DNA from 4 places in the Micromonospora sp. NPDC049107 genome. Region 1 is predicted to be linked to each of the others. Evidence: riboswitches for the same ligand, from Rfam matches in the RefSeq annotation. Region 1 holds a riboswitch; each other region holds the start of a gene.
The links. A riboswitch is a leader RNA that binds a small molecule or an ion and turns the genes downstream of it on or off. The one in region 1 is predicted to bind cyclic di-AMP.
Positions count from the first base shown of each region.

Region 2: linked by a shared signal. The riboswitch ahead of AB0B55_RS12275 (NlpC/P60 family protein) and the one ahead of AB0B55_RS17400 (transglycosylase family protein) in region 1 are both predicted to bind cyclic di-AMP.
Region 3: linked by a shared signal. The riboswitch ahead of AB0B55_RS23145 (hypothetical protein) and the one ahead of AB0B55_RS17400 (transglycosylase family protein) in region 1 are both predicted to bind cyclic di-AMP.
Region 4: linked by a shared signal. The riboswitch ahead of AB0B55_RS10790 (C39 family peptidase) and the one ahead of AB0B55_RS17400 (transglycosylase family protein) in region 1 are both predicted to bind cyclic di-AMP.

Region 1 is NZ_JBEZEC010000006.1:337,595-345,464, forward strand. Features, by position in the region: gene AB0B55_RS17380 (nitrilase-related carbon-nitrogen hydrolase) at 92-1,528, shown strand; gene AB0B55_RS17385 (BTAD domain-containing putative transcriptional regulator) at 1,506-4,322, opposite strand; gene AB0B55_RS17390 (peptidase inhibitor family I36 protein) at 4,508-4,909, shown strand; gene AB0B55_RS17395 (peptidoglycan-binding domain-containing protein) at 5,019-5,507, opposite strand; cyclic di-AMP (ydaO/yuaA leader) riboswitch at 5,776-5,946, shown strand; gene AB0B55_RS17400 (transglycosylase family protein) at 5,946-6,614, shown strand; gene AB0B55_RS17405 (hypothetical protein) at 6,690-7,046, opposite strand; gene dinB (DNA polymerase IV) at 7,150-7,870, opposite strand, start outside.
Region 2 is NZ_JBEZEC010000004.1:237,433-244,022, reverse strand. Features, by position in the region: gene AB0B55_RS12285 (NlpC/P60 family protein) at 1-590, shown strand, start outside; gene AB0B55_RS12280 (N-acetylmuramoyl-L-alanine amidase) at 649-2,604, opposite strand; cyclic di-AMP (ydaO/yuaA leader) riboswitch at 2,840-2,975, shown strand; gene AB0B55_RS12275 (NlpC/P60 family protein) at 2,988-4,028, shown strand; gene dcd (dCTP deaminase) at 4,100-4,678, opposite strand; gene AB0B55_RS12265 (pyridoxamine 5'-phosphate oxidase family protein) at 4,756-5,304, shown strand; gene AB0B55_RS12260 (zinc metalloprotease) at 5,378-6,364, opposite strand; tRNA gene AB0B55_RS12255 (tRNA-Gly) at 6,568-6,590, shown strand, end outside.
Region 3 is NZ_JBEZEC010000009.1:244,499-252,368, reverse strand. Features, by position in the region: gene AB0B55_RS23175 (DUF3145 domain-containing protein) at 1-19, opposite strand, end outside; gene AB0B55_RS23170 (hypothetical protein) at 327-656, shown strand; gene AB0B55_RS23165 (carbonic anhydrase) at 719-1,378, opposite strand; partial or broken gene AB0B55_RS23160 (alpha/beta hydrolase) at 1,529-2,431, shown strand; gene AB0B55_RS23155 (AAA family ATPase) at 2,647-4,764, shown strand; gene AB0B55_RS23150 (cation diffusion facilitator family transporter) at 4,872-5,789, shown strand; cyclic di-AMP (ydaO/yuaA leader) riboswitch at 5,902-6,033, shown strand; gene AB0B55_RS23145 (hypothetical protein) at 6,087-7,115, shown strand; gene AB0B55_RS23140 (hypothetical protein) at 7,209-7,736, shown strand; gene AB0B55_RS23135 (SRPBCC family protein) at 7,756-7,870, opposite strand, start outside.
Region 4 is NZ_JBEZEC010000003.1:549,403-557,272, reverse strand. Features, by position in the region: gene AB0B55_RS10800 (CDP-glycerol glycerophosphotransferase family protein) at 1-931, shown strand, start outside; gene AB0B55_RS10795 (alpha/beta hydrolase) at 936-1,682, opposite strand; gene AB0B55_RS10790 (C39 family peptidase) at 1,817-2,665, opposite strand; cyclic di-AMP (ydaO/yuaA leader) riboswitch at 2,899-3,039, opposite strand; gene AB0B55_RS10785 (hypothetical protein) at 3,325-4,095, opposite strand; gene AB0B55_RS10780 (hypothetical protein) at 4,273-4,791, opposite strand; gene AB0B55_RS10775 (acyltransferase) at 4,975-6,177, opposite strand; gene AB0B55_RS10770 (glycosyltransferase) at 6,319-7,482, shown strand; gene pseI (pseudaminic acid synthase) at 7,586-7,870, shown strand, end outside.

The DNA of each region.
Region 1 (7,870 bases):
CCGGGCGCTGCCGCGCCTCCCTCCACAGGACCAGATCACCTCCAGTTCGTACGGCGATCCGCCCCGGCCGCTCCCGCCGCACGATCGACGCATGACGACGATCATCGCCGCGCTCCTCAGTGGACTGCTCTGGCTCGGTGGTTCCGGGCTGCACCCGGTTGCCGCGCTGACCTGGCTCGCCCCGATCCCGCTGATCCTCGCCTCGGTGCGGGTACGCCCGAGGACCGCGCTCGGTGCGACGGTTCTCGCCTGGTCGATCGGCCAACTCGGCATTGTCGGGTACTACCGCGGCACGCTGCGACTACCGGTCTTCGTGGTCGGCGGCGTGTTCGTGCTCGGCCTCGGCCTGGCAGCCGGCACGGTCCTGCTCGCCCGGACGCTCCTGCGGCACGGGCGAGTCGGGACCGCTGTTCTCACCGTGCCGTCACTGTGGGTGCTGGGCGAGTACGCCGCGTCCCGCCTGTTGCCGCACGGCGCGTGGTGGAGCCTCGCCTACACGCAGGCGGACGTCCGCCCGGTCATCCAGCTGACCGCGCTCACCGGCGTGTGGGGCGTCACCTACCTGCTGCTCGCCGTCCCGATCGCCCTCGCCGCCCTGCTCGCAGGCCTGCGACCCACCCGCACCGCTCGGCTCGACGGCCCACGCCCGGCCCTCACCTGCCTGCTCGCCCTCCTGCTCGGCGTCGGCGGATGGTCGGCCTGGTCACTGAGTCGCTCCCCGCAGCCGGCCGAGCCGCTGACCGTGGGCCTCGTCGCGCTGCGACAGTCCGAGGACGGGCTCCCGATCGACGAACCGTCCGGGCGGGACCTGCTCACCCGGTACGTTCCGCGGGTCTCGGACCTGGCCGCGCGCGGGGCGCGGATCGTCGTGCTGCCGGAGAAGGTGTTCGCCGTGACAGACGCCACCCTGCCCCTGCTCGTCGAGGCGCTCCAGCAGACCGCGGCCCGGGTCGTCGTCGGCGTGGTGCTGCGGCGGGCCGGGACCGCGAGCAACGTGGCGCTGGTGCTGGACCCGAGCGGAACGATCAGGACGTACGAGAAGCAACATCTGATCCCGGGCCTGGAGGACTGGCTGACGCCGGGCGGCGACGAGGTGATCGTGGACGGGCGGTTCGGCGTGGCGATCTGCAAGGACCTTGACTATCCCGGTCTGGTCCGGCGGTATCGGGCGCAGGGCGTCTCGGTGCTGCTCGTCCCCGGCCTGGATTTCACCTCCGACGGCTGGCTGCACAGCCGGATGGCCCTCGTCCGTGGGGTGGAGAACGGGATCACCGTGGTCCGCGCCGCCGCGTTCGGCCGGCTGACCGTCACCGACCCGGGCGGCAGGGTCGTGGGCGAGGCGACCGCCGGTGACGCGGAGCTGCTGGTCACGGCCGCTCCGACGCGAGGGTCAGGCACTGTCTATTCGCGTACGGGAGACTGGTTTCCGATCGTGTCCCTGGTCTTGTTCGTGATCTCCGTGGGAGCGGCGGTGGGCCGGCCGAGCGGCGGACCCCGCCGACGGGTCACGACCCCCCGGCGGCCGTGAGCCGTTGACGGATCCGCTGCGCGTCCGGGTGGCCCAGCTCGTCGAGGATGCCCAGCGCCGCCCGCCAGCTCCGCGCCGCTTCCGCCGGGTCGCCGGCGTCGACCAACGCCTCCGCCAGGTGCGTCAGCGTGTCCGCCTCGTAGTACCGGTCCCGGAACTCCCGGTACAGCGCCAGCGCGTGCCGGTAGGCGACCACCGCCTCCGCTGGTCGTCCGGCGCGGTGCTGCGCGTAGCCGAGGGTGTCCCACGTGGGCGCCTGGCCCTGCCGGTCGTCGAACTCGCGCAGCAGCTCCAGCGCCTGCTGGCACGCCTCAACGGCGGCGTCGTGCTCGCCGAGCTGGGCCCGGTACCAGCCGACCGCGTTGAGGGCCATCGCCTGCCCGTAGCGATGGCCCGCCTCGCGGTACAGCGCCAACGCCGCCTCGGCATGCCGGACCACCTCGGCTCGCCGGCCCTCCCGGTCGGCCACCTCGGCGAGATCGAGGTAGGTGTGCGCCTGGTTGGCGGGGTCGCCCAGCTCGCGGAACAGCTCCAGCGCCCGCCGGAGCTGACCGGGCGCCTCGTCGAGCCGGCCCAGCCGGGCCTGCGCCCGCGCCAGGCTGCGGTGCGCGTACGCCTGCCCGACCGCCGCGCCGCCGCGCCGCGCCGCCGCCAGCGCCGTCCGCTGCACCGCCAACTGGTCGTGCCAGCCGCCCTGGCGGTCCAGGAAACTGGTCAAGCTCCACGCCAGCTGCCAGGCGTGCCGGTCGGCGCCGCTGGCGGCGCACCGTTCCACGAGCGCGATCAGCACGTCGCGCTCGCGCGTGAACCACGCCATGGCCTCGTCGTGGTCGCCGAACTTCTCCGGCCGCACGCCGGCGACGGCCGGGGCGAGGGTGATCGGATCCCAGTGCGGATGCAGCAGCACGGCCGCGGCGTGCGCGCTGTGCAGGTAGTGGTCGAAGAGTCGGCCGCGCGCCTCGGCCCGGTCGCCGGCCGGGTCGTGCTCGGCGGACAGTTCGGCCGCGAACGCCCGCAGCAGGTCGTGCATGGCGTACCGGTCCGGGGCACGTTCCAGCATCAGGTGCGCATCCGCCAGCTCGGCGAACGCCGCCTGGACGGCCCGCCGGCCGGCACCGACGAGACTGACCCCGGCCGCCGTACTCACCGTCACGTCCGTGCTGCCGCCGACCAGCCGGAACAGCCGCGCGGTCGGCACCGACAGCAGCCGGTACGACCAGGACAGCGCCGCCCGCACGCTGCTGTCGTGGTCGCCCGTGTCGAGCCCGTCCAGCCGGCCGCCGGCCCGGAGCTGCGCGCCCAACTCGGCCAGCGGCAGGTGGGGCCGGACCACCGCCCGCGCCGCCACCACGACCAGGGCCAGCGGTAGCCGGTCACAGAGTCGGACCAGATCGTCGACCGCGGCCCGCTCCGCCTCCGCCCGCGCCCCGATCCGCGCGTACAGCAGGGCCTGCGCGTCGTCGGCGCTGAGCAGATCCAGCACGACCGCCTCGGCGCCCTCGGTGGCCACCAGACCGGTGAGCCGATCCCGGCTGGTCACCAGCACCAGGCAGCCGGCCGCGCCCGGCAGCAGCGGCCGTACCTGCGCGGCGTCCCGGGCGTTGTCGAGCAGCACCAGCACCCGCCGACCGGCGAGCAGGCTGCGGTACAACGCGGTCTGCGCCTGCTCGTCCGCCGGCACCTCGCGCGGCGGCACCCCGAGCGCGGCCAGGAAGCCCCGGACCACCTGCTCCGCGCTTCGGACGACGCCGCTGTGGCTGTAGCCCTCCAGATTGGCGTAGAGCTGCCCGTCCGGGAACTGCCCGGCGACCCGGTGCGCCCAGTGCACGGCGAGGGCCGTCTTGCCGACCCCGCCCGCTCCGGAGAGCACGGCCAGCGGGACGGCCCCGGGTCGCTCCTCGGCGGACGCCCGCAGCGCGTCCAGACGGTCCAGCTCCGAACGCCGCCCGGCGAAGCCCCGGACATCCGACGGCAACTGCGCGGGGACCGGGCGGTCCGGCCGCGACGGGGCGACGATGACCGCGGCGGCCGGCACGGGGGACACCTCCGGGGTCGGCGAGGTGACCTCGCCGCGCAGGATGGCCTGGTGTAGCTGGCGAAGCTCGATGCCCGGGTCCACACCGAGCGCGTCGGCGAGCCGGTCCCGCAGTCGGGCGTAGTACGTCAGTGCCTGCGCCCCGCGACCAGCCGCGACCAACGCGTGCAGCAGCACGGCGGCGACCGGTTCGTCGAGCGGGTGCTCGTCGGCGAGCCGGGTCAGCGGATCGATCACCGCATCCGGCTCGCCCCGTCGCAACAGCCCACGGGCCCACTGCACGACGGTGTCGGTGTGCCGGCGGTGCCAGTCCTGCCGGACCCGGGCCGCCCACTCGCCCGGCAGCCCCGCCAGCGGCTCGCCACGCCACAGCTCAAGCGCCCTGCGCAGCAGTTCCACCCGTTCGGGGTCCCCGTCGGGCAGCCCGTCGGCACGCTGCCGCAGCGCGTCGAAGTGCGGGCCGTCCACTGTCTCCGGTGGCAGGTCCAGCAGGTAACCACCCGACCGTCGCGCCAACACGTCCGGCGCGCCCGCGTCGGCCAGCACCCGGCGGAGCCGGGCGAGGTAGACGTGCAGGTTGTGGCGAACCCGGGGCGGCGACGCGTCGCCCCAGACCCGGTCCACCAGAGCGTCCAGGTTCACCGGTCGGCCCACGTCGACCGCCAGTGCGGCCAGGACGGCGCGCTGGCGGGCCGCTCCGGCATCGACCGGACGGCCGTTCGCCCAGACCTCGACCGGCCCGAGGACCCGAATCTCCATGAACCGCCGCTCGCTGCACCGCCGGTCGCCCCACCGGCACCCCCGGGACAGCCGGATTGAGGTTCCGGCAGGAATTCGTCGACCTTCCGCGCAGATCATCGTTGCTACAAGGACATCGATCAACGTGATGTCGGCAACTCGACTCGCGGCCGGTTCCGGTCGTGACGACACCGGAGGTCACCATCGTGCGAAGTGCTCTGCGAAGGCTCACGTCCGCGCTGCTCGGTACGATCGCCGTGGGCGCCACGCTCGGCGTCGCCCCGAGTCCGGCCCAGGCCAACTACGCCTGCCCGTCGGGTCTGCTCTGCCTGTACGCCGGGGCCAACTTCAGCGGCGACATCTTCCTGCTCGACGGTCCGTACAACGGATGCAACGACGTCCCGCTGCCCTCGTACTTCCGCAACCGGGCCCAATCGATCATCAACAACCGGCCGTCCGGCACCGTCTCCACCTTCTGGGACAACGCCAACGCCACCGGCCTGCTCGGCTACCAGCACGCCTATGGCTACCGGGCGAACCTGGCGTACGACTCGGCCGCGATCGGGGGGAACTGGAATCAGCGGATCGAGGCGGTCCGGGTCTGCTGATCCATGAGCGTCGCCGCGCAGGGGGGGAGCCGGCGACGCCGCACCGGGGGAGGGGCCGCCACGGCGCCGGCCGGAGTCCGCGAGGGCTCCGGCCGGCGCTGTACGGCGGTCAGCCCGGGTAGTAGCAGACGTTGGGAATGACCGGGCCGCCGTTGACCCCGAAGATCGCGAAGCCCATGTAGGCACGTGTCTGCGGGCCGTACTCGCCGTCCTCGGCGATGTTCGCGTACACGATGTCCTCATTGATCTTGTGCTGGGCGTACCGGACGGCGTCCCGGGTCTTCGGACCGTAGTTCCCGTCCAGGCTGAGCGACCGCGCGTAGCAGTTGTTCAGCGCCTCCTGGAGCACCAGCACCGCGGAGCCCGAGTGGCCGTAGGTGAGGTAGCAGCTTTTGTTTCCGGTCTGCCAGCCGACGGTGGGCACGTGCATGTCCGCGCCGCCCGGGTAGCCGCCGACCCGGTAGAAGGTCAGGCTGGTGCACGGGCTGGACGCCTGTGCGGCGGTCGGCGCGGACAGCGTCAGGCCAGCGCCGGCCAGTAGGGCTACGAGGACGGCTGCGGCGCGGCGACGGCCGTTGCGACTCTGCTGGAGCGGCATGATCTCCTCCTGGGGTGTCGTTTCCGGGATGGACCCGGTGTGCTCCAGAGCATCGCTACCGCCCGTCTACGGTTTCCTGTCCGAACGTCAATTCACCGGGACGGCAGGCCCTGATCGGAAACGGTCCATGATGGCCGCTGCACAGGTGGACGTCGTCCGCAACCGCTGGCCGCAGCGCCCCGCGTGAGCCGGTGAACAACTTCACAAGCGGTGGGCGACCGTCACCCACCGTGCCTACCGTCGGTCGGGTCCACCACCGTGGACGCCGCGACCGGCAACGCCAAATCCTGCCCCCGGTCGTCGGAAACAGAACCCGGGCAGGAGCGGGGGACCCAACGTTCCTCGGTGCATGTCACCTCGGGGTGAAGCCGCCAGCGCGCGGCCGGGCTCCTCGGCCCGAACCCGACAGCTCACCTCGCCGGCGTGGAGGAATGATCCATGACGTCTGCGTACACCCCCCGTCATCGACGGGTCACCACCCGCCGCGTCGCCGTCGGTACCCTGGCGGTCGGCGCGGTCACCGGCGCCGTCGCCCTCTTCGGCCCGGCGGCCCCGGCCCAGGCCGGTGTCAACTGGGACGCGATCGCCCAGTGCGAGTCCGGCGGCAACTGGAAGATCAATACCGGGAACGGCTACTACGGCGGGCTGCAGTTCTCCCAGGGCACCTGGGCCGGCTACGGCGGCACGAAGTACGCCGCCCGCGCCGATCTGGCCAGCCGTGGCGAGCAGATCGCGATCGCCGAGAAGGTGCTCGACGGGCAGGGCATCGGCGCGTGGCCGACCTGCGGCCGCAAGGGCGGCTCGTCGGGCGGTACCTCGACGAAGTCCACCGCGAAGTCCCCGACGAAGTCGACCTCCAAGTCGTCGACGTCCACCTCCGGCAAGGAGCGGCCGGCACGCGGCGACCAGCCGGCTACCCGTGGTCACGAGCGGACCGCCCCGGCGGCCGGCGGCGACACGTACGTGGTCGCGCCGGGGGACACCCTGTCGGAGATCGCCGAGCGGCACCCCCGCAGCGGCGGCTGGCAGGCCCTGTACGAGCGCAACCGTCAGCTGATCGGCGCGGACCCGGGCCTGATCTTCCCGGGGCAGCGGCTCGCTCTCTGACGTACGTACCGACGAACGCTCGGCCGGGTCACCGGCCGAGCGTTCGTTCGTCTGGCGCTGTCCTCGCGGGACGGGTCACGCCGCCGAGGCGGCCGACCTCGCCTCGCGGCGGGCCATCACGTCGCCGTTCCAGCCCCAGCGCTGCGCCGGCGCGGCGGCCTCGGCCGTCCAGCCGGTGCCGCCCCCGCCACCGTCGATGGCCGTCTCGACCGAGTCGGGGGTGCTGCGGGCCAGTCGCAACGACTGCTCGGCGGTCGTACGCGCCGCACACGGCCAGGACTGGCCGGCGCACTGGAGGTTGCGGCAGCGACCCTCGTCGTCGGCCTCGTGGGCCTCGAGCACGTCGACCGCGAGCTGCCAGAGCAGCGGGTCGGTCACGTCGCCCGGACGTTCGGCACGACGGCTCGGTCGGTTGCTGGTCTCGTCGGACATGGGCCCCCCTCGTCAGGCTTTCCCCTCAAGACTTCACCTGTGTGCGGCCGGCTAAACCGCCGACCTGCTGTGATGTGTCTCCGGTCGCAGCAACCGGGGCGCTCTAGTCCGGCAATAGCGGCATCTCGACACCGGGAGCGCGGCCGAGCAGCGCCGCCCGGGTGAGCGCCGTCGAGCCGAAGCGGTCGCGGACCGCGTCCACGGCGGCGTCCAGGTCGGCCCCGGTGTTGGCTTGGAACGGCAGCTCCGGCTGCACCGGGTTGTCGTCCAGGTTGCCGACCGAGACGCCGAGCAGGGTGACCCCGCGCCGGTCGATCTCCGGTAGGGCGGCCCGCAGCAGTGTCCGGGCGGCGGCGAGCAGTGCGGTGGTGTCGGCGGTCGCCTTGGCCACGGTGTGCGAGCGGGTGGCGCGGGTGTAGTCGCCGAAGCGGAGTCGCAACACCATGGTGCGTCCGGACCGTCCGGCCGCCCGCATCCGTCGGGTGACCCGGTCGACCAGACCGGCGAGGATGGCGTCCAGTTCCTCCGGCGCAGGTGGGGTACGCCCCAACGCGTGCTGCGCGCCCATCGAGCCCCGCCGCCGGCCCACCTGCACCGCCCGGGGGTCGCGGTTGTGGGCGAGAGCGTGCAGGTGCAGGCCGGCGCCGGCCCCGAGCAGGGACACCAGCGCGGCCTCGCCGAGCCGGGCCACGTCCGCGACGGTACGGATCCGGCGTTCCCGCAGCTTCGCGGCGGTGACCGGACCGACGCCCCAGAGCCGTTCCACCGGCAGTGGATGCAGGAACGCAGTCTCGGCGTCGGGGGCGACAACCAGCAGCCCGTCC
Region 2 (6,590 bases), on a different contig from region 1:
CCCTCCTCGACCGGCTCGCCTCCCAGGAGCGCAAGCAGGTTGAGGGTGTGCTCGCCGTCCGGGCCAAGTACGACGGCGAGAAGCAGAAGCTGGACGCGCTGATCGCCACCCAGACCAAGCAGCAGAGCGAGCTGGCGGCCAAGAAGAAGCAGATCGACGCCGAGATCAAGAAGCTCGAAGCGTCGATGCCCAAGACCACGGTCAAGACCGCCGGCTGCCCGACCATCAACGGCGTGGTCTCTGTGGCGGCGCAGAAGGCGATCAAGACCGCCTGCCAGCAGGTCGGCGACCCGTACGTCTGGGGCGCCACCGGCCCGAACTCGTTCGACTGCTCGGGCCTGACCCAGTACGCCTACAAGTCGGCCGGGATCTACCTCACCCACCACACGGGTGATCAGTGGAACGAGGGCAAGGCCGTCTCGCGCGCCGACGCCCGTGCCGGTGACCTGGTCTTCTTCTACTCGGGCCTGAGTCATGTCGGGCTGTATCTGGGCAACAACCAGATGGTGCACGCGCCACGCGCCGGTAAACCGGTGCAGGTGTCCAGCATCAACACCATGCCGGTCGCCGGGTTCCGCCGACCTGGCTGATCCCCAGCACGCACGACGACGGCCCCCGGTCACCTCGACCGGGGGCCGTCGTGGTTCCTCAGCGGGGTGCGCCCACCGGGGACGGCAGCAACTGCACGTCGGCGAGGTCGACGTACATGACGCGGTGGCCGAACTGGATCTGCGCGTACCGGTTCTGGCCCCGGATCACCGTCCAGTCGCCGGGCGAGGAGCCGTCGAACGTGCTGGCCCGGTAGTACTCGCCGGGCAGCACCGCGCCGACGGCGTACCGCTGGCCGGCGGCGAGGGTGTACTGCAACGGTGAGATCGCCTGGTACGGCACGCCGGCCGGGTAGGCCGCCTGCTCCGGGTACGCCCGCCCGTAGACGGGGACCGTGGCCCGGCCGGGCTTCGGGGTGACCACCATGCCGACCGTCCAGGTGGCCGTCGGCGCGGACGCGGGGTTGTGGAACCACGCCCGCTGCCCGAGGTACCAGATGGCCGTCCAGTCGCCCTGTCGACCGGCCAGCGCGTACGTCTGGCCGGCGGACGCGCGGGCACCGTGGTCCGACACGTCCATCGTGTTCGGGGTGCCGTCGGGGCGCAGCGCGATGTCGTTGACCAGTGGCGCGTCCGGAGCCGGCGCGGTGCGTAGCACCACCGACGAGGAGCCGCGGGGCGCGCACGGCGTCCCGGGGGTGACGCATCCGGTGAACGCCGGCTGGTTTGTCGCGTAGTCGGGGTCGATCCGGACCAGCCCGGTGGCCGGGCTGCCGGTGTCCAGCCGTGGGGCGTGCAGCAGGTCGAAGTAGTGCGTCCAGTCCCAGTACGGCCCGGGGTCCCAGTGCATCCCGCGGACCGTCGCCGCCGTGGTGCCGGGCACGTTGTCGTGGCCGATGATGTGCTGGCGGTCCAGCGGGATGCCCAGCCGCAGCGCGAGGTGCCGCACCAGCTTCGCCGACGTGCGGTACATCGCCTCCGTGTACCAGGTGCCCTGCGCGGCGAAGCCCTCGTGTTCCAGCCCGATCGACTTGGCGTTGACGTACCAGTTGCCGGCGTGCCAGGCGACGTCCTTGGTGCGGACGTGCTGGGCGATGTGCCCGTCCACCGAGCGCAGCGAGTAGTGCCAGCTCACGTAGGTTGGGTCCTGGACGAGTTGCAGGGTGGTCGCCCAACTCGCCTCGGTGTCGTGGATGACGATGTACTCGATCTTCTGCCGGGCGGGCCGGTCGGACAGGTCGTGGTTGCCGTAGTCGCCGTCGCCGAACGCCGCGTAGGGTGCCGGGATCCACTCACAGGACACGGTGCTCGGGCACTCCAACCCGTCCGGGCGGGCGAGTCGCCGCAGCCCCAGTCGGTCCAGCCAGGACCGCTCGGGTCGTACCGCCCGGGCCGGCAGCGTGACCCGCTGGCCGTCGTCGGTCACCCGCGTCTCGCCCGCGCCGATCGTGGTGAAGACCTCGTCGGCGAAGGCCGCCGCGGCATCGGCGCTGTCCGCGCCGGCATAGCGGGCCACCGCGCCGTACCAGGTGCCCGGGTCGGTGCCGACTCCGACCGGGGCGCCGACCTCCCGTTGGTACGCGGCCAGCAGCGCCGCCCCACCCCGGAGGTTCGTCGTCGGGTCGGTGCGCAGCGCCTCGGCGGTGGCGCCGGTGAGCGCGGCGGCGGCGTCCACGGTCTGCAGCGCGGCGCTGGGCGGCGCGTTGCCGGGGGCGGGCGCCGGTGCGAGAGGACGACGGGACTCGTCGCCGCGCGGATCCTCTCCCGGGGCGTCGTGGTGACCGCCCCGGGGCAGGGCGGTCACGTGCCGGGCGTCGGTCAGGTGCATCGGGCCGTAGCCGCCGCTGGTGCTCGGCGTGCCGGCATTGCTGTCCCAGCGGGACTCCAGGTAGGAGACGCCGAGTAGTACGTCGATGGGTACGCCGTACTCGGTCGCCGCGGCGGCGTACTGCTGCTGGCGGTCGGCGGCGGGGGCCGCGGTGGCCGGGCCGGCGGACAGCGGCACGGCCGCCGTGGCGGTGACGAGCGCGACGGCGAGCAGGGTCGGACGTTTCATCGAACCCCCTACATGTGAACTGGTGTCGGTGCCGTCACCTTCGTCCTGCTCGGGAGCCCGCGTCAATACCTTTCCATGTTTCGAAACGTACGGAAGGAAATCTTCACGTCCGCTCGATGGCCCGCCGCAATCGGTACGGAGTGTCACGGCCGCACGGGTTGCGGATCGGTAACGGCCGTCTCTACTCTGGTCATTCGTCGGCCCGGTAGCAGGTCTGCCCACCCCGGGCGGTAACGGACCGACACCGCCGAGTCGCTCGCGAGCGAGCCGGGGACCCAGGTTCCTCGGGGTGAATCCGCAGTTCCTGCGGTAGGGCGCCCACTTCCCGCCCGAACCCGTCAGCTAACCCGGTAGGCGGTCAGGAAGAAGGAGTACGGAACCCGGTGGCCCTCCAAGCCCCGCGGCCGTCGTCCGGACGGTCGGCCTCGGCCGACCCGACGTCGATCGTGCCGCGTCCACGCTGGTCCCGCTTCACCACCGCCCTCGCCGCCCTGGTCGGCGTCGCCGTCGTCCTGACCGGTAGCGCCACGGTGGCCCACGCCGACCCGTCCGTCGCCGAGATCGAACGGCAGATCGACGACGACTGGAACAAGCTCGAACCGATCATCGAGCGGCACAACGCCACCCGAGCCGACCTGGCCCTCAAGCGCAAGCAGGCCGACACGCTCGCCGCCCGCATCGCGCCGCTGGAGCGCCAGGTCGACGCCGCGATGGACAAGGTCAGCGCGCTGGCCGTCCGCGCGTACATGGGTGAAAACCTGTCGACCGTCAACACGATGCTCGGCAGCCGGTCGCCCAGTGAGATGGTCGGTCAGCTCGAAATGCTCGACCGCTTCGCCCACAACCAGCAGGAGGACGTCCGCCAGGTCGCCGACCTGCGCAACGAGCTGGCCCGGCAGAAGGCGCCGCTGGACGAGATGGTGGTCCAGCTGACCCGCACCGAGGCCCAGTTGGCGGCGAAGAAGAAGCAGATCAACGAGGAGATCGACCGGCTACAGAAGCTGCGCCTCAAGGTGTACGGCAACGGCGGCGGCGGTTCGCTGCGTCCCGCGCCCTGCCCGGCCAGCTACCCGGGTGGCGGTGCCGGCATCGCGGTCAAGTTCGCCTGCGCCCAGATCGGCAAGCCGTACGTGTGGGGCGCCGAGGGTCCGAACTCGTACGACTGCTCCGGGCTGATGCTGGCCGCCTGGGCGAAGGCCGGTGTGTCGCTGCCGCACAACGCCGCCGCGCAGAGCCGGGTGACCAAGAACGTCAGCAAGGGCGACCTGCGCCCCGGTGACCTGGTCTTCTACTACAGCGACATCCACCACGTCGGCATGTACGTCGGCGACGGCTGGGTGGTGCACGCCTCCCAGGCCGGCGTGCCCGTCAAGATGAAGAAGGTCGACGACGGGCCCATCCACAGCTACGGTCGCCCCGGCTGAGGTGTAAGGAAGGGCCCCCTTCTAACGCCTCAGGTATAGAAGGGGGCCCTTCCTTACATCGCAAGGGCGGATCAGCGCGTCGGCCAGGCACGCCAGTTCTGCCAGGAGCGACTGGGCGTCGGGCCTCGCTGACCCTGGTAACGCGAGCCGTAGACCACCGAGCCGTACGGGTGTTCGGCGGGCGACGAGAGTCGGAAGATGCAGAGCTGACCGATCTTCATGCCCGGCCAGAGGGTGATCGGCAGGTTCGCCACGTTGGACAGCTCCAGCGTGACGTGCCCGGAGAAGCCCGGGTCGATGAACCCGGCGGTGGAGTGGGTGAGCAGGCCGAGGCGGCCCAGCGAACTCTTCCCCTCCAGTCGGCCGGCGAGCTGGTCGCCGAGCGAGATCACCTCCAGCGTCGAGGCGAGCACGAACTCTCCCGGGTGCAGCACGAACGGCTCGCCGTCGGGCACCTCGACCACCGAGGTCAGGTCGTCCTGCTGCATGGCCGGGTCGATGTGGGTGTAGAGATGGTTGTTGAAGACCCGGAACAGCCGGTCGAGTCGTACGTCGATGCTGGAGGGTTGGACCAGGGTGGGCTCGAACGGCTCCAGGCCCAGCGTGCCGGCCTTGATCTCGGAGACCAGGTCACGGTCGGAGAGCAGCATCGGACCACCATAGCGAGGTGGGCGGTGACCAGCGTGTCGAGGTCGCTCCTCGTACATTTGTTCGATAGAATGCTCGCATGGCTTCCTGGTCCGATTTCGCCGTCGACGAGCCCCGCCTCGCCGACGGCATCCGCGTTCTCCTGCAGCAGTACGGGCCGGGCTTCGGCTATCTGGCCACGGTCCGTGCCGACGGTGGGCCCCGGGTCCATCCGGTCTCCCCGGTCATCACCGACGAGGGTCTGTTCTGCTTCATCATCGACTCGCCGAAGCGCCGGGACCTCGAACGGGACGGCCGATACGCGCTGCATTCGTTCCCTCCGGAGGAGAGCGACGACGAGGCGTACGTGGCGGGTCACGCCTGGCCGGTCACCGATCCGGTCCGGGTGGCCCGGCTGGCGCAGAGCGCTCGGGCCGAGCCGCGGGCCGACTGGCGGCTGTTCGAGTTCACCGTCGACGTGGCGATGCTGACCCGTCGTGACCAGCACGGCCTGGGCATCGCCGTGGGGCGTCCGGCCGTCCAGGTCTGGCTCGATCCGCAGACCCCGCCCGCGGCGGCCGCGCCCGCGGCCGTACCGCAGACGCGCCCGACCCGCCGCAGCCGCGACGTTCAGTGCACGGCCGCCTGACCACGGCCCTGGGGGCAGAGACGCCGGTGCCGGCTCCGTCGTGACGGAGCCGGCACCTGGTGTACGCGTGGAGCTAGGCCGCGCGGTACGCGTTCCACGCGGTCAGCATGCGGCTCGCCTGACCCGCGGTGAACTGGTACATGCACGAGTCGTAGGTGTAGTCCATGAAGTTGGTGATCGGGTCCAGGCCGGCCGCCGAGCAGGTGTTCCGGCCGGTCGGGCACTCGTACGCGGGCGACGCCTCGGCCGGGGTGTCGCTGACGCCGTCACCTGAGCCGCCGCAGCCACCCTGGAAGGTGTGGTAGAGGTTCAGCCAGTGGCCGACCTCGTGGGTGCCGGTGTCGCCCTGGTTGTAGTTGGTGGCGGTGCCGCCCGGCAGCGACTCGTTCAGCACGACCACGCCATCCATGCTGCTGAGCCTGCGCTGCGGGAAGGTCGCCCAGCCCAACAGGTCGTCGCTCAACTCGCCGAGGTAGATGTTGAGCGTGTTCTTGCCGCCCACCCGCAGCGACGACTTCATCGACCGCTCCGCCGACGAGCCGTCGACGATGGGATACCAGGACGGGTTCGTCACCCGGTTGATCGAGTCGAGTCGGAAGGCGAACGCGGTGGCCGCGCCGCCGGTCCCACCCGCGTAGGCCTGGTTCAGCACGCTGATCTGCGAGGTGATCATCGAGTCGGGGACGTTTCCGCCGGCCCGAGTGCTGTTTTCCTGGATCACGTGCACCACCACCGGGATGGTGACCGTAGCGGCCAGCGTCGTGGCGCCGGCGCCGGCCCGGTAGTTGGCCCGCTCGCGCAGCGCCGCCGCGAGGTCGGCGTCCCGCTCGCGGACCTGCTTGGCGGTCAGCTCGTTCGGCTCGTGCAGGGCCCCCGCGCCGGGCTTCGCCCGGGCGTTGGCGTGGCTGTCGGCCGGCTGCGCGCAGGCGCCACCCGGTGCTGAGGATAAGGCCGAAGCGGCCGGAACGACGCCCACCGCAGCGGTGCTGAGCAGCAGCGCGAGAGTTGTCGACGCGACACCGGCGACACGCCGGGTCAGCAGGTTGGGACGGAGTCCCATGGGCCCACCTCTTTCTGGCGGCGCGGCAGGGGGTGTGTCACGCCGTGGCTGGGAACGTGTGGCCGACGTTACAACTCATCGATGCATTTGAGAACGGTCATATGTTGCCGTCTGGAAACTTCTTCGGGCAGGAGCGGGGGCGGTCGGCGCGTGGGGGTGGTTGGGTGCATGGCTGCGACGACTCGGGTACAGTGGTGCCGCCCGCGGGTGTAGTTCAATGGCAGAA
Region 3 (7,870 bases), on a different contig from region 1:
CGACGCCACGCGTTGGCACGGTGACCTCCCGGAGAGCGAGGTGCGTCTTCCCCTACGACCTCGTCCACCCGAGTGGTTGCTGCAACACATGATGACTCGTGTGACGGATGGTGCGCCAGAGAATCGGAAAAAACGCCACCCGGAATAGCCGGACGGGTGGTCTCCGTTGCCTCTCAGGACACCGCGACGACCAGCCTGATGTCGTGGTCATGTACAGTTCCATCGGCGGCTTCTGCCGCGTTCCACCTCTGCGGGCCGACGCAGTGTCACCCGCACACAGCCCCCGGACGTCCAGTCCTCCCGTACGTCTTGCAAGGAGTACCTCCGTGGCGAGCAACACCTCTAAGACCGCGCGCGCGTCCGTCCGGGCCGGCCAGGCTGGCCAGGGTGGCGCCCTCAGCGTGCTGGGCGAGTTCAAGTACCTCATCCCGCTCAACGGCGGCAAGCACGCCTACGTGCGTAACCTGACCAACGGCAAGACCGCGCACCTGCGTACCGACTCCGACGCGTTCGTCGAGGAGATCCGGGCGCTGGCCGCCGCCGGCCACGCCGCCAAGATCCGGGCGGAGATCAACAACCTGGCCACCGTTCACCCGAACGACGGCTGGGAGGCCACCGAGAAGCGTCTGGTCGCGGCCGGCGTCTTCGAGGGCTGAGCCCTCCCCCACCGCACCACCGACCGCCCGCCGGGAGTTCCCGGCGGGCGGTCGTTCGTTTGTCAGGACGCTTCGAGCAGAGCAACCTCGCCGGTGCTCAGGTCGTAGAGGCCGCCCACCACGGCCACCCGGCCGGTGGCCACCGGCCCGGCCAACAGGTCGTCGACGCGCAGCGCGTCCACGGTGCGCCGGACGTGTCGGCGGACCGTGAGCGCGAGCACCGCCGGATCGTCGAGCCCCACCTCGACGACCGCCGGGGCGATCTCGTCGACCAGGTGGGCCAGCGACCCACCGGGGCGCTCGCCGGTGCGCAGGGCGTCCACGGTCGCGCCGACCGCACCGCAGCGCTCGTGCCCGAGCACCATGACCAACGGCACGCCGAGCTGCCCCACCACGTACTCGATGGAGCCGCACACCGCCCGGTCGAGCACGTGCCCGCCGGTGCGGATCACGCAGATCGCCCCGAAGGTCTGGTCGAAGATCGCCTCCAGCGGCACCCGCGAGTCGATGCAGCCGAGGACCACCGCGTACGGCTGCTGGTCTCCGGAGGCGGCCGCCGCGGCGGCGGTGACGTCGTGCCCGTGGATCGGCTGGCCGCTGACGAACCTCCGGTTGCCGCCGAGCAGGTCGGCCAACGCGGCCCGGGGCGTGCCGCCGGCCTGCCGTCCCCGCCCCCCGGACCCGCCCGTCGGCGGAACCGGCGTCGCCCGCGCCGACTCCATGCCGTTCAGCTTGGCCCGCCGGCGCACGGCCAGGGGCGGGGTCGGGAATGTTCGCCCGACCGCGATTGGCGTGGCGTCCCGACGGGTAGCCGGTGTTACCGCCGGGTATCGGAGGTACGGGTGATGCCGGGGCGAGCCTGGGAGGTGGCGATGCCGGAGCGACTCGAAGTCGGTATGCCCGACGGCGTACGGCTGCACGTCGAGACCACCGGTCCCGTGCACGCCTCGGTGACGGCGGTCCTCCTGCACGGCTGGACGCTGGACGGGCGCAGCTGGCACCGGCAGCTCGACGCGCTCACGTCGTCCTTCGGCGACTCGGTGCGGGTGGTCACCTACGACGCGCGGGGTCACGGCCGGTCGAGCTGCATGGCGCTGCCCACGGCCACCCTGGCCCAGCTCGGCGACGACCTGGCCGCCGTCCTCGACGCGGTCGCGCCGAGCGGTCGGGTGGTTCTGGTCGGGCACTCGATGGGCGGAATGACGATCATGGAGTACGCGCACCGCCACCGGGAGCACTTCGCCGCGCGTACGGCCGGACTGGTCTTCGTCTCGACCACCGCCGAGGGGCACACGCACACCGTGTACGGGCTCTCGCCACGCATCGCCCGGCTGATCCGGCTCGCCGAGACGACCGGTGCCGGCGTGCTGGCCCGCTGCGGCTCGTGGCGAGCGCCCCGGGCGCTGCTCAACGCGCTGCAGCCGAGCATCCGGTGGATGCTCTTCGGCGACCGCTGCGATCCCTCCGACATCCGGTTGGTCACGTCGGCGGTGGCCCGCGCCTCGCTGCGCTCGATCGGCGGTTTCCGCGCCTCGATCGGCGCTCAGCGCCGGCTGGACACCCTCGCCGCCCTGGCGCACCTGCCGGCCGCCGCCCTGGTCGGTGACCGGGACCGGCTGACCCCGCCGCCGTGCGCCGAGTCGATCGCCGCCGTCCTGCCGGCCACCGAGCTGACCGTCTGCCCGGGCGCCGGCCACATGCTGATGATGGAGCGTCCGATTGAGGTGAACGCGGCCCTGACCGGCGTCCTGGGCCGGGTGCTCGCCGCACCCTCGCCGCACGGGCCCGGCCCCAGCGCCGCACCCTCGCCGCACGGGCCCGGCCCGAACGGCGCACCCCCGCCGCACGGGCCGGTCGTGAGCGCCGTCGCGGCGGGTCGCTGAGCACGTTCGCGCACCTCGGGCGCGGCGGGTCGGGTCGGGGGCCGTACCCTTCTGCGGTTGGCCCGCGCGGTTCGCGCCGCTTGCCGGCGACATCGAAGGAGCGTGCGTTGACCGACCAGACCGCCCTGGAGCAGGAGATCGCCGTCGAGCAACGGCACCTCGACCGGGTGTACGCCCGACTGGCCGAGCTACGGCAGTCGGCGGTGCGCGCCGAGCGGGACGGCTACCGGATGGCGCGGGTGGGCACGTTCGGCGCGCTCGTCGAACGCGACGCGATGGTCTTCCACGCGGCTCAGCGGCGGCACACCCTCGACGCCGAACACGAGGGCCTGGTCTTCGGCCGGCTGGACCTGCGCGACCGGCAGGTGCTGCACGTCGGGCGGCTCGGCATCCGTGACGAGGACGCCAGCACCCTCGTCGTCGACTGGCGGGCGCCGGCCGCGTCGGCGTTCTACCAGGCCACCCCCGCGCAGCCGCTGGGCGTGGTGCGTCGCCGCACCATCCAGTCCCAGCGGGAGCGGGTCACCCGCATCGAGGACGACCTGCTCGATCCGGAGGCGGCCCCGGAGGGGATGACGGTCGTCGGTGACGGCGCGCTGCTGGCCACCCTCTCCCGGGCCACCGGTCGCGGCATGCGCGACATCGTGGCGACGATTCAGCGGGAGCAGGACGAGGCGATCCGGTCGCCCGGCTCCGGGGTGACGATCGTCGCGGGCGGCCCGGGGACCGGCAAGACGGCGGTCGCCCTGCACCGGGCGGCCTTCCTGCTCTACTCCGACCGCAGCCGGTACGCCGGTGGCGGCATCCTGGTGGTCGGGCCGTCGACCGTCTTCGTCGAGTACATCGCCTCGGTGCTGCCGTCGCTCGGCGAGGACACCGCGACCCTGCACTCGCTGGGCACCCTGTTCCCGGGGATGACGGCCACCCGAACCGACCCGCCCGAGGTGGCGGCGGTGAAGGGCTCGCTGCGCATGCGCCGGGTGCTGGAACGGGCGGCCCGCGACGCGGTGCCGGGGGCTCCTGGCGAGCTGCGCCTGCTCTACCGGGGCGGGCTGCTGCGGTTGGACCGCCGCGAGCTGGACGCGATCCGGGACCGCGCGCTGCACCGGGGCGCCCGGCGCAACGAGGTTCGCCGCGCCGGCTTCGACGGTGTCTTCGCCGCGCTGTGGGCGCAGGCCCGGCGCGTGAACATCGGCCGGCTGCCCGAGCAGCGGGCCTTCGAGGACGAGATCGCGGAGCGGCCGGAGTTCCGGGAGTTCCTCAAGGCCTGGTGGCCGCGCCTGCACCCCCGGCACGTGCTGGGCTGGCTGGCTCGACCGGATCGGCTGCGCCGGTACGCCGGCGGGATCCTCTCCGGCGCGGAGATCCGGCTGCTCGGCACGGCGTACCAGAGTCTGGACAGTGCGGGCCTGACCATCGCGGACGTGGCGCTGCTCGACGAGCTGGACGCGCTGCTCGGCAAGCCGGTGAAACCGGCGCGGGCCCGGCGCGACCCGTTCCAGCTCGCGGGCGGCGTTCGTGAGCTGAGCACCGCGGCCGACCGGCAGCGGGCCGCCCGCGCGGCGGCCCGGGAGCGGCCGGAGGACTACCGGGAGTACGCGCACGTGGTCGTCGACGAGGCGCAGGACGTCTCGCCGATGCAGTGGCGGATGATCGGTCGGCGTGGGCGGTTGGCCTCGTGGACGGTGGTGGGCGACCCGGCGCAGACCGCCTGGACCGGTGACCCCGAGGAGCTGACCCGCTCCCGCGACCAGGCGCTGGGCCGGCGCAAACGGCACGAGTTCACGCTCACCACCAACTACCGCAACTCGGCGGAGATCTTCGCGGTGGCGGCGGCGGAGATCCGCCGGCTCTATCCGGACCTGCCCCTGCCGAGGGCCGTCCGCTCCACCGGCGTCGACCCGGTCGAGCTGGTGGTGCCGCCCGCCGGGCTCCAGGCCGCGGCCGTACAGGCGGCCACCGGCCTGCTGGGCGAGGTCGACGGCACGGTCGGGGTGATCACGCCGGTCACCCGCCGCGACGAGGTCGCCGGCTGGCTCGACGCGCTCGGCGCGACGCGCTTGCAGGTGGTGACCAGCCTGGAGGCCAAGGGCATGGAGTACGACGGGGTCGTGCTGGTCGCCCCCAGCGAGATCCGGGCCGATCCGGGCTCGGGTGTACGCACGCTCTACGTGGCGCTCTCCCGGGCAACCCAGCGGCTCACCACCGTCGACCCGACCGGCTGACCGTCGGGTTGGCGCGCCCAGGGGCCGGCCCTCGCCCTACACTTGCACACATAGCGATGTGAGCATACATTTGACCGGGTCCCGGGCGACGTCGGAGGGTGGGTCTCGTGGGAGCAGGACATGACCACCACCACGGGTCGGTCGCCAACGCCGCCCACCAGCATCGCGGACGGCTCTGGGCGGCCTTCGGACTGCTCGCTGCCCTGATGGTGGTCGAGGCGGTGACCGCCTTCCACACCGGCTCGCTGGCGCTGCTCTCCGACGCCGGGCACATGTTCACCGACGTACTCGGCATCGGGATGGCGCTCGCCGCGATCACCGCCACGCGGCGGGCCACCGGCGACCCGCAACGCACCTTCGGGCTCTACCGCCTCGAAGTTCTCGCCGCGCTGGCCAACGCCGTCCTGCTCTCCGGCGTGGCGGTCTACGTGGTGATCGAGGCGATCGGCCGGTTCGGCGACCCGCACCGGGTGCTCAGCGGTCCGATGCTCACGGTGGCCATCCTCGGCCTGCTCGCGAACGTGGTCGCCTTCGGGCTGCTGCGCGCCGGCGCCCGGGAGAGCATCAACCTCCAGGGCGCCTACCTGGAGGTGCTGGGCGACCTGCTCGGCTCGCTCGGCGTGATCGGCGCTGCGCTGCTCATCGCCGTCACCGACTGGTGGTGGGCCGATCCGCTGGTCGCGGTCGCGATCGGCGTGTTCATCCTGCCGCGCACCTGGCGGCTGGGGCGGGCCGCCGTACGCATCCTCGTGCAGGCCGCCCCGGAACACCTCCAGGTCACCGCCGTGCACGACCGACTGGCCGCGGTGCCCGGCGTGGTCGAGGTGCACGACCTGCACGTCTGGACGCTCACCTCGGGCATGGAGGTGGCCTCCGCGCACCTGACCATGGCGCCCGGCGCGGAGGTCGGCGCGGTGCTCACCGCGGCGCGTACCGCCCTGCGGGACGACTTCCGCATCGAGCACGCCACGCTGCAGACCGAACCCGGTGCCGCCCCGGGCGCCTGCGGTTCCGTCGAGTGGTGACCGTCATCCTTCGCGATGGTGCCGGCACCTTCCGTCACATCGGCTGCACAGACCCCACCAGCACCGGTAGGCTCTGTCCCGGCCACCACCCGGCGGCGCCTCCCGGCGCCGGTGGCGGCCGTCGCCTAATCGCCCGACAGGGCGAACCGGGGAACCATGTTCCTGGGGTGCATCCGCGTCAGCGGTAGGGATCTTCCGTCCCGAACCCGTCAGCTAACCCGGTCGGCGGCTGACGGAAGGACATGCGTAGTGGCACCAGCACGACCACCCGCCGCCCGGCTTGCGGCACTGATCGTCATGATGGTCACCCTCGGCGTCGCGCTTCCGGTCGGCGCCGCCACCGCCGCTCCCCCCGCCGGCCTGCGGGCCGCCGCCGCGCCCGACGGCGACGAGGAGGGCGGCACCCCGGCGCTACGGGCCCAGCTCGAGGCGGCCAGCAAGGGCTACCTGGACGCGAAGCGCGCGCTGGACACCTCCATCCAGCGGCAACAGCAGCTCGCGGTCAAGCTGAAGGACACCGAGGCCGAGATGACCGTACGCAACGGCAAGGTCGGCGAGATCGCCGGCGTCGCGTACCGCACCGGCCGACTCAGCACCGTCTCGGCCCTGCTCAACAGCAACACCCCCGAGGGCTTCATGGACCGGGCGGCCGCCCTCGACGTGGTGGCCGCCAACGAGGACCGGGTGCTGCGCGACCTGCACGCCACCCGGGACGAGGCGAACCGCACCCGCGTCGCCCTCGACGGCGAGATCCGGGAGCAGCGTAAGCAGGTCGAGGTGATGGCCAAGCGCAAGGAGCAGGCCGAGCGGGCCCTGACGGTCGCCAACGACAAGGCACGCGCCAGCGCCGCCGCCGACACCGACACCGGCTCCAACCGTGGCACCTCCACCGCCAACGCCCAGCCCGCACCGCGCAACTCCGACGGCTCCTGGCCATCCGAGTCGTGCAGCATCAACGACCCCACCCCGGCCAGCGGCTGCATCACCCCCCGCACCCTGCACGCGCTCAACCAGGCCAAGGCCGCCGGCTTCACCCGGTACGTCTCCTGTCACCGCAACGGCGGCTCGGGCGAGCACCCCAAGGGCCGGGCCTGCGACTTCGCCGCGCAGAAGGGTGGCTTCGGCGGCATCGCCACCGGCGGCGACAAGACGTACGGCAACAACCTGGCCGCGTACTTCATCCGCAACGCCGACCGGCTCGCGGTGCTCTACGTGATCTGGTTCAAGCAGATCTGGCTACCCAGCAGCGGCTGGAAGTCGTACAGCGGGGGGAACGGCGACCCCTCCAGCGACCACACCAACCACGTGCACCTGTCGGTGTACTGACCACCGACGCCGTCCGGGGTACGTCAGCGGGCGTACCCCGGACGTCGTCGCTGGTCGGACGACCACGCGGGGTCGGGCCGGGAGCATTCGGGTATGCCGCGAATCGCGCCCCGCACGCGCAAGGCCCTGCTCACCCTGCACCTGGTCACCTCCCTCGGCTGGCTCGGGGCCGACCTGGTGCTACTCACCCTCGGCATCGCGGCACAGCGCGGCGCCGACCCGGCCGTGGTCTACCCGGTCGCCGGGCTCGTCGGCACCGTGCTCTTCGCGCCGCTGAGCGTGCTCGTGTGGCTCGTCGGTGTCGCCAGCGCGCTGCTCACCCCCTGGGGCCTGCTGCGCTACCGCTGGGTGGTGATCAAGCTCGTGATCACCACAGTGATGGTCGGGCTGGTGCTGTTCCTGCTCACGCCGAACCTGCGGCACGCCGCCGCGCTGGGCGCCGCGCTACCGACGCGGGACCGCGCCGACCTGGTGATCGCGCCCGCGGTGTCGACCAGCCTCATGATCATCGCGACGGTCCTGTCGACGTACAAGCCCTGGGGACGCCGACCCGCCGGCGGCACGACGCGGGATCGCCCTGCGCGCCCCGTGACGCCACGTCACGCACCAATAAGGAAGTAGTGGGCGCGGGACCGAGGGCTCACGGCGCGGGGTCGTCGAGGGCCGCGCCGAGGCGCGCGGCCAGGGCGAGGTGGGCGGCGCGGGCCTGACCGAAGGCGTACCGGAACAGGGGTGTCGGCGCGCGCAGGGTGATG
Region 4 (7,870 bases), on a different contig from region 1:
CCCCACGCTGCGCGCGATGGACGAGGCGCTGGTGCCGAGCCTGCGGGTGGCCTTCTACGTCAACCACGGGGCGAAGAACAGCCACTGCATCCGGTTCACCCAGCTCACCCACGTCCAACTGCACCACGGCGACAGCGACAAGGCGCCCAGCGCCAACCCGGTCTCGGGCATCTTCGACCGGATCTTCGTGGCCGGGCCGGCGGCGATCGACCGGTACGCCCGCGCCGGGGTGCAGATCCCGGCCGAGAAGTTCGTCGTGGTGGGCCGTCCCCAGGTCGAGTCGATCGAGGTGCGCCAGGAGCCGACGCGGGGCCTCGCGCACCCGACGGTGCTCTACACCCCGACCTGGACCGGGCACCACGCCGACGCCGACTACTGCTCGCTGCCGGTGGCCGAGGAGCTGCTGCGGCGGCTGCTGGGGCGCGGCGCGACGGTGATCCTGCGGGCGCATCCGTACACGACGCAGAACCCGGCGTCGGCACGCCAGTTGGGCCGGCTCACCGAACTGCTGGCCGTCGACCGCGCCCGCACCGGCCGGCAGCACGTGTTCGGCGCGGCCGCCCGGGAGCTGAGCCTGACCGAGTGCGTCAACCGCTCGGACGCGCTGGTCTCCGACGTCTCCGGGGTGATCTCCGACTACCTCTACTCCGGCAAGCCGTACGCCGTCACCGACATGGGTGACGAGGGCGACCGGTTCACCGAGCGCTTTCCACTGGCCGGCTCGGGCTACGTGCTGCGGCGCGACATGTCCAACGTGGACGCCGTGCTCACGGCCCTGCTGGACACCGACCCGCTGGCCGATGCCCGCTGGGTCACCCGCCGCCGCTACCTGGGCGACTTCCCGGCCGAGTCGTACGCCGAGGGTTTCCTGACCGCCGCCCGCCGCGAGCTGACCTCGGCCCGGGAACTACCCGCGCCCGCAGCCGCCTGACCGGTCAGCGGTACGGCTCCAGCAACGCCAGCACGGCCGCCGGATCCTCCAGGTGCGCGTTGTGCCCGAGACCGGACAGCGTGGCGACCGGTACGCCGTACTCCTTGAGCTGCGCGTCCGTGACCATCGGGTCGTGCTCCCCGCGGGCCAGCACCACCGGCACGTCGGTCGCCGCGAGCAGCGCGGCCAGATCGGGCGCGCCGACGGCGAACGCGGCGTTGTCCATCGCGAGCCGCCACCGGCCGTCGACCTGACGCAGACCGGCGTCGACCATCGGGTGGTCCGGGAGGACCAGACCGGTGAGGCCGGCGACCCGCAGATAGCGGCGGGCGGCCTCGGTGCGGCTGGTGAACCAGCCCACCGGGCGGGCGGCGAGGTCCGCGGCGCGGGCCAGCTCGGCCGGCGCCCAGACGGCCTTGATGCCCAAGCCCACCACCGCGTCCACCGGCAGACCGGCGGCGCGGGCCGCCAGCGCCAGGCCGACCACGCCACCGAGCGAGTGCCCGAGCACGACGATGCGGTCGTCGGAGGCCAGGCCCTGCGCGACCCGCTGGGCGAAACCCTCGAAGGAGTACGACGACAGCGGCGCCGACCAACCGTGACCGGCGAGATCGGGCGCCAGCCACCGGCCGGGCCAGTGCTGCTCCAGAAGTGGCGCCCAGGGCAGCCACACGTCACCCGTCGCCCCCATGCCGTGCAGCAGCAACAGGATCGGCTCACGGCCGGCTTGGCCGCCCGATTCATCCACCACGGCCGCAGTCTCCCACGGTTCGTGGCCCGGTACGAGAGCCGTTCACCCGCGTCGGGCCCCGACCTGGGAACGCCGCGGGCGCCGGCCCCTCGTGGGAGACGGCGCCCGCGGCGTCGTGGGGTGTCGCGCGTTGGTCAGGCGGAGTAACCCCGGGTGGCGATCCAGTTCGCCAGGTCGATCGTGGTGATCCAGTAGGCCGGGTCGGCGGCGTTCGCCGAGTCGGCAATCCGCACCGTACGGCCGTTGTCCTTGTAGCCGACGACGGCGATGTAGTGCCCACCGCCGTAGGAGTGGTAGCCGCCCTCGGTGTCGACGGCGTCGCCGGCGACGTTGGCCACCACGCCGCGGCCATCGGTGATGGCCTTGACGACGTCGGCCTGAAGGCGGTCCATCTGGGCCGGGCTGGGCGTGCCCGCGAACATGCGGGTGCGGTACGGGGAGCCCTTCACCTCGGCGTTGAGCACCCGGGTGGTGTCCTCGGCCGAGTTGGTGCCCATCTCGGTGGTGCCCAGTTCGGCGCCGAGCTCCTCCTGGGTGCGGTCGATGCCGCTGGCGCTGAGCGCGTTGCGGGTGGCCGCCGGGCCACAGTTGTAGTAGGTGTTCTGCGCCTCGTAGTCGTAGTCGAGCACCTTCGTCGCGGGCGGCTTCGGCGGCGTCGGCTTCCGGGTGACGTCCGGGTTGCTCGTGGCCTTCGCGGCGGGGGACGCGGCGCTGGTGGCCGGGGCGGCGGTGCTCGGCGCGACGCTCGCCGACGGAGCTGCGGACCGGAGTTCGCCACGGGAGGCGACGGTGTCACTGCGCATCTCGGCGACCGTGGTCGGGGTGCGCGAGCCGGCCGGGGCGTCGTCGGTGCCGGCGACCAGAGCGCCGGCGGTGGTGGCGATCGCGAGGGCCGCGGCGGAGGCGGCGACGATCTGGTACGGGCGCTCGGTCGCGAGGCGACGGAGCTGGCGCTTCAGGGTGTGCTTCACGAGGTCCTCCACGGTTCACAGGGAGAGCGGCACACCGGGGCTCGACCGGCATCCGGGCAGGCGTCAGCGCGCGGGCGGTGGCCCGCGGATGATGAGCCGCTCAGGGGAACGCCCGGCGCGGCCGGGCGGGAAGTGCGGTGACCCGGGGGGTCAGCTCACCGTCACGAGGCGGATGAGCGGGGACACCGCGTCGCCGTGGAGGCGGCGGAACAACAAGGGGGTCGAGGGGTGCTGCACGAGGATGGAACTCCTTCCGTCACCGCCTACCGGGTTAGCTGACGGATTCGGGCGGGAAGATCGCCCTACCGCGGGCCGTGGCTCGCGGATTCACCCCGGACTTACTGTGGGTCCCCGGTTCGTTGATCACGATTGAGCGGGTCGGCGCGGCGTCGCCTCCTGCGATCGGTAACCGCACCGGACGGGACGACAGTACTGGCCGGTACGCACTCTGCCAAGCCGCGCCCACCTGCGTAAACATCGATTGGCCCAGCAATTTCTGCGCGTTCTGCCGCTGACGTGACTCGATGGGACAACGGGTTCCGCCGGCACCTGTGGGCGACAACCGGACAGGTGGCCGACAACGCGGCCACAATCGCGGGCGCAATGGCCGCCGATGATGCCCGCCGCCCGATTTCCGCCGCCGGTGACCCGCCTCACATAACGGATCGGGCTCAACCGGCCCGGGCCGGACGCCAGCGTGCCACGAGGGCCGTACGCGACGGCCGCGTCGCGGTGCGCCGGGAGAACGCCGGGCTCGGCCGCGACCGGACCGCCGCCACGTACGCCTCCTCGGCGAGGACGCGCGCCGACTCGGCGGCCACCTCGGCGTCCCGCCAGGACGACCGCTCCCGCTCGGCGGCCGTCCGGTGCTCGGCCAGCCTCGCGTCACGGATCGCCCGGATGAGCAGCGTCTCCTGCTCGACCGGGTGCCGGCGGGGGTCCCAGCCGCGCCGGTGCCCGAACACGTCGCCGAGCTGAGCCATGGTCAACTCCCCCCGCCAGTGCGCCGCCATGGCGGCACGGTGCAGATAGCGCTCCCGGGCCGCGTACTCGGCGGGGGTGTGCGGGGTACGCGGTGTCGGCAACGCCCCGGCACCGGCGACCCGACGGGCGGCCGTGTCCGCCTCGTCGTACGCCGTCCAGGCCCGCTGCGCCTCGTCCTGAGCGACCAGCCAGTCAGCGCGCCGCCGTCGGGCGGTCCGCGCGGCCCGGGCGGCGGCCACGGCCACCTCCTCGGCGTACCGGCGCAGGTCGGCCATCTCGGCGACGGCCATCTCGCGGGCGGTGGGTGTCGGCGGCGTGGGGTCGGCCGCGGGCGAGTCCCGCTCCGGACGGGCCACCAGAACGGCGAGGACCGTCAGCGCCAGCAGGAACAGGGCCGACCAGATGGCGGCGGCCTGGGGCACCTCGGTCAGGAACTGGTAGAAGACGACGGTTTCCATGATCGACACCTCGGCATGAGCACGTAAGCGATGGGATGCCGCACGGGCGGGTGCGGGCGGTGTGTCGTCAGGTGTGGTGACTGGCGTTCGGTCTGGCGGCGTCGCCGGTGGTGGAGATCTCGGCGCGCCACACTCCGGCGCTCGCGGGACGGCGTGCCGCCCCGGTGACTGACCCCGCTAGGCCGGCGGGGCGCGGGGGGCCCGGCTGGCCGAGCCGGCGGCGCGGAGGGGCCGCTGCGAGCCCGTGCGCGTCGAGGTCACGCCCGCCAATGGGCGGGGCAACGCGTCCGAACCACCGTGCCGGGCGGGCTGCGGGTCGACCGACCGCGCGGAGGCGTCAGCGCCAAGCTCTGCGGCTCGTACCCCGCCGACCCTGCGGGTGACGGCGCGGTCGGTGACGGCGCGGTCGGTGCCGGCGCGGTCGGTGCCGGCGCGGTCGGTGGCGGCGCGGTCGGTGGCGGCCGAGCCGGTGGCGGCGCGGTCGGTGAGGACGGTGGAGAGGGCCGCGGTCGACGGTCCGAGCGGCTCCGCGAGGGCGAGCGACCCGATGATGGGCGGCGGGGCCGCGGCGGTCGATGCCGGCAGCAGCGCCGGGGCCGCGCCCAGGGCGAGCGACAGCACGGCGAGGCTGGTCAGCACCCGTGCCGCCCAGCGCGCCACCCACCACAGGGGACAGGTGAGCGCGACCGGGAGCACGTCCTCACGCTACCGTCGGGACCGCCCGGACGCATCGGCGACGGGCGTGTCGGCCAGCGCCGCGCCGACCCCGTCCGACCAGCGTGGACCAGGTGGCGTCAGCCGGCGCTGGTGGGTGCCACCGCGCCGGTCAAGATCGCGCTCGATCGTTGATGTAGTGGCCTCACTCGGCTGACGAGACCACTACAACCAGGATCGAGCGCGATCTTGCGCGTCTGGACGGGCGGGCACGGGCGGCACGCCGGCGTCACCGCTCCCGGCCGACGAGGTGGTGCGCTGATGGGGAACGAGCGGCGGGCGACCCGGGCGACGTGGCGCGAGCCGGCGCATCATCGGGGTCTCCACCCAGCGGTGCAGCAACCCGGCGAGGACCAGGTTCGCGAGCAGGAATCCGAGCACCACCGCCGGACCCCGCCAACCCCGGAAACCGGTCCCCCAGTCGCCGCTGAGCCGGAGCACGCTCGTCATCACCAGGACGTGCACCAGGTAGAAGGCGAACGAGACCTCGCCGAGCCAGACCAGCGGACGCGAGCGCCACGGCGAGCGCCGGCCGCGCACGTCGGCGTCGGCGGCCGCGGTGATCACCAACAGGTACGCGACGGCGAGCAGCGTGGTCCACAACTCGGCGCGGATCCACTGCGCGGCGGCCACCCAGGTGCCCACGAAGATCGCGGTGGCGGCGGTCAGGCCCGGCCCGCGCCACCGGCCCCGGAGCATCAGCTCGGCCGCCACCGCGCCCAACCAGAACTCCAGGGACCGCACCGGCGGGAAGATCTGGGTGAACCACCAGCGGCTTACCTCCGGCACCAGATGCTGGGCCGGCCAGAGCGCGAGGATCAGCAGCGGCAGCGCGACCACGAGCGCCCAGAGCACCGCGGGTCGCGCCCGGCGCAACAGGGGCAGCGCCAGCGGCAGACAGAGGTAGAAGAAGAACTCGCAGGACAGCGACCAGCTCACCGTGTTGACGCTGTAGAACCAGCCCAGCCGGGGGTCCCACGCCTGCAACAGCAGCAGGTTCTCCACGGCGACGGCCGGCAGGACGGGATCGGCGAACCACCCGGCGACCAGCAGCGCGGCGGCCCACAGCACCACGTGGTTCGGGTAGATCTTCGCGACCCGTCGACGCCAGAAGGTCAGCCGCGAGTCGCCCGGGCGGGCCGACCAGACCAACACGAAGCCGCTGAGAATGAAGAAGAACTGCACGCCGGACAGGCCGAGGGTGAAGAGGGCGTCGACGACGGCCTTGTACTCCGGCTCGGCGATGATCCGCATCGTCCCGGCGTGGAACCCGAAGACCAGCAGCGCGGCGATCCACCGCAGCCCGGTCAGCGACGGCAGCCGGGCGGGGGCGGCCGGCGCGGCCGGCGCGTCGGTGGTGCTCGTCATGCCGAGGCACCCTACCGGGTCACTCCCGGGTGAACCGGGCGGCCGTTGTTTACCTTCCGCTTCGCGGGTGTTCAGGGATTTCACCATCGGCGGCCACGTGTGGTTCCGGGGCTGGCCATCCACGTCGTCGAAGGTGGCGACGTGGTCAATGAGCCGACGCACGCGCCGCTGCTGAGCATCGTCGTGCCCGTCTACGGCGTCGAGGCTTACCTGTACCAGTGCCTCGAGTCGGTCCGGGCGGACATCCCGGCGGGCGAGTCGGAGGCGGTCGAGCTGATCGCCGTGAACGACGCCTCGCCGGACGGCTGCGGCGCGATGCTGCGGTCCTACGCCACCGGGCGCGACAACGTCCGCGTCGTACACCTGGAAGAGAACGTGGGTCTGGGCCTGGCCCGCAACGCGGGCCTCGACGTGGCCACCGGCCGGTACGTGTGGTTCGTCGACAGCGACGACTGGCTGCCACCGGGCACGATCGCGGCGGTGCTGGACCGGCTGCGTGAACACCAGCCCGACGTCCTCATGCTGGACCACCTGCGGGTGCACGAGGACGGTCGGCGGGAGGTCGACGCGAGCAGCCACCTGCTGCGCGGGGTGCCGGGCGTGGCCCGCCTGGCCGACCAGCCGCACCTGCTGCGGGTGCAGCACACGGCGTGGAACAAGGTGGTACGCCGGGCCTTTCTCGACGAGTTGGAGCTGCGCTTCTTCCCCGGCTGGTACGAGGACATCCCGTTCAGCCACCCGCTGCTGATCGGCGCGGAGAAGATCTCGGTGCTGGACCGGGTCTGCTACCTGTACCGGCAGGGCCGCCAGGGCGCCATCACCTCCACCCGCAGTGGCCGGCACTTCGACGCGTTCGGCCAGTACGAGCGGCTGATGGACTGGGTTGCCCGCCGGCACCCGGACGAGGGCCTGCGGGCCGAGCTGTTCGAGCTGATGATCAGCCACTACCTGGTGGTGGTCGGCAACGACGACCGGCTGCACCCACACCTGCGGCGCGCCTTCTTCCACCGGGTCGCCGAGCACTACCGCCGATACCTGCCCCCCGGCGGCTATCCGATGCCGCCGGGGGTCAGCGGGCTCAAGCACCGCCTGGTGGGGCGGGGTGACTGGTTGGCGTACTCGGCGCTGCGGCAGGCGCACCGGGTCACCGGACGGTGGCGACGGTCCGGCCCGACCGCCAGCGCCGACTCGTCGTCGACCGACGACCCCTCCCGAGCGGCACGGTCGACGAGCAGGCCGGACGGCGGGCACGCCGCCGGCAGGCCGGGACGGTCGGACGCGCTGGCCGGTGGCCGCCTGCCGTGACCCGTTCGGCGGGTGCCCGGGTTTTTCAGGTCGTCCACCCGTTCGGGGGGACGACGACAGCACCACCGCACGTCGGTGCGGGCGTAAGGGAACAGAGGTCGGAATGACGGCGACAATCAAGATCGGACCGCACGCGGTCGGTGCCGGAGAGCGGCCCTTCGTGGTCGCCGAGATGTCCGGTAACCACAACGGCGACCTGGACCGGGCGCTGGCCATCGTGGACGCGGTCGCCGAGAGCGGCGCGCACGCGCTCAAGCTGCAGACGTACCGGCCGGACACGATCACGATCGACGTCGACACCCCGGCCTTCCGCATCTCCGGCGGGCACGAGCTGTGGGGCGGGGAGAACCTGTACCGCCTCTACGAGCGGGCGCACACCCCGTACGAG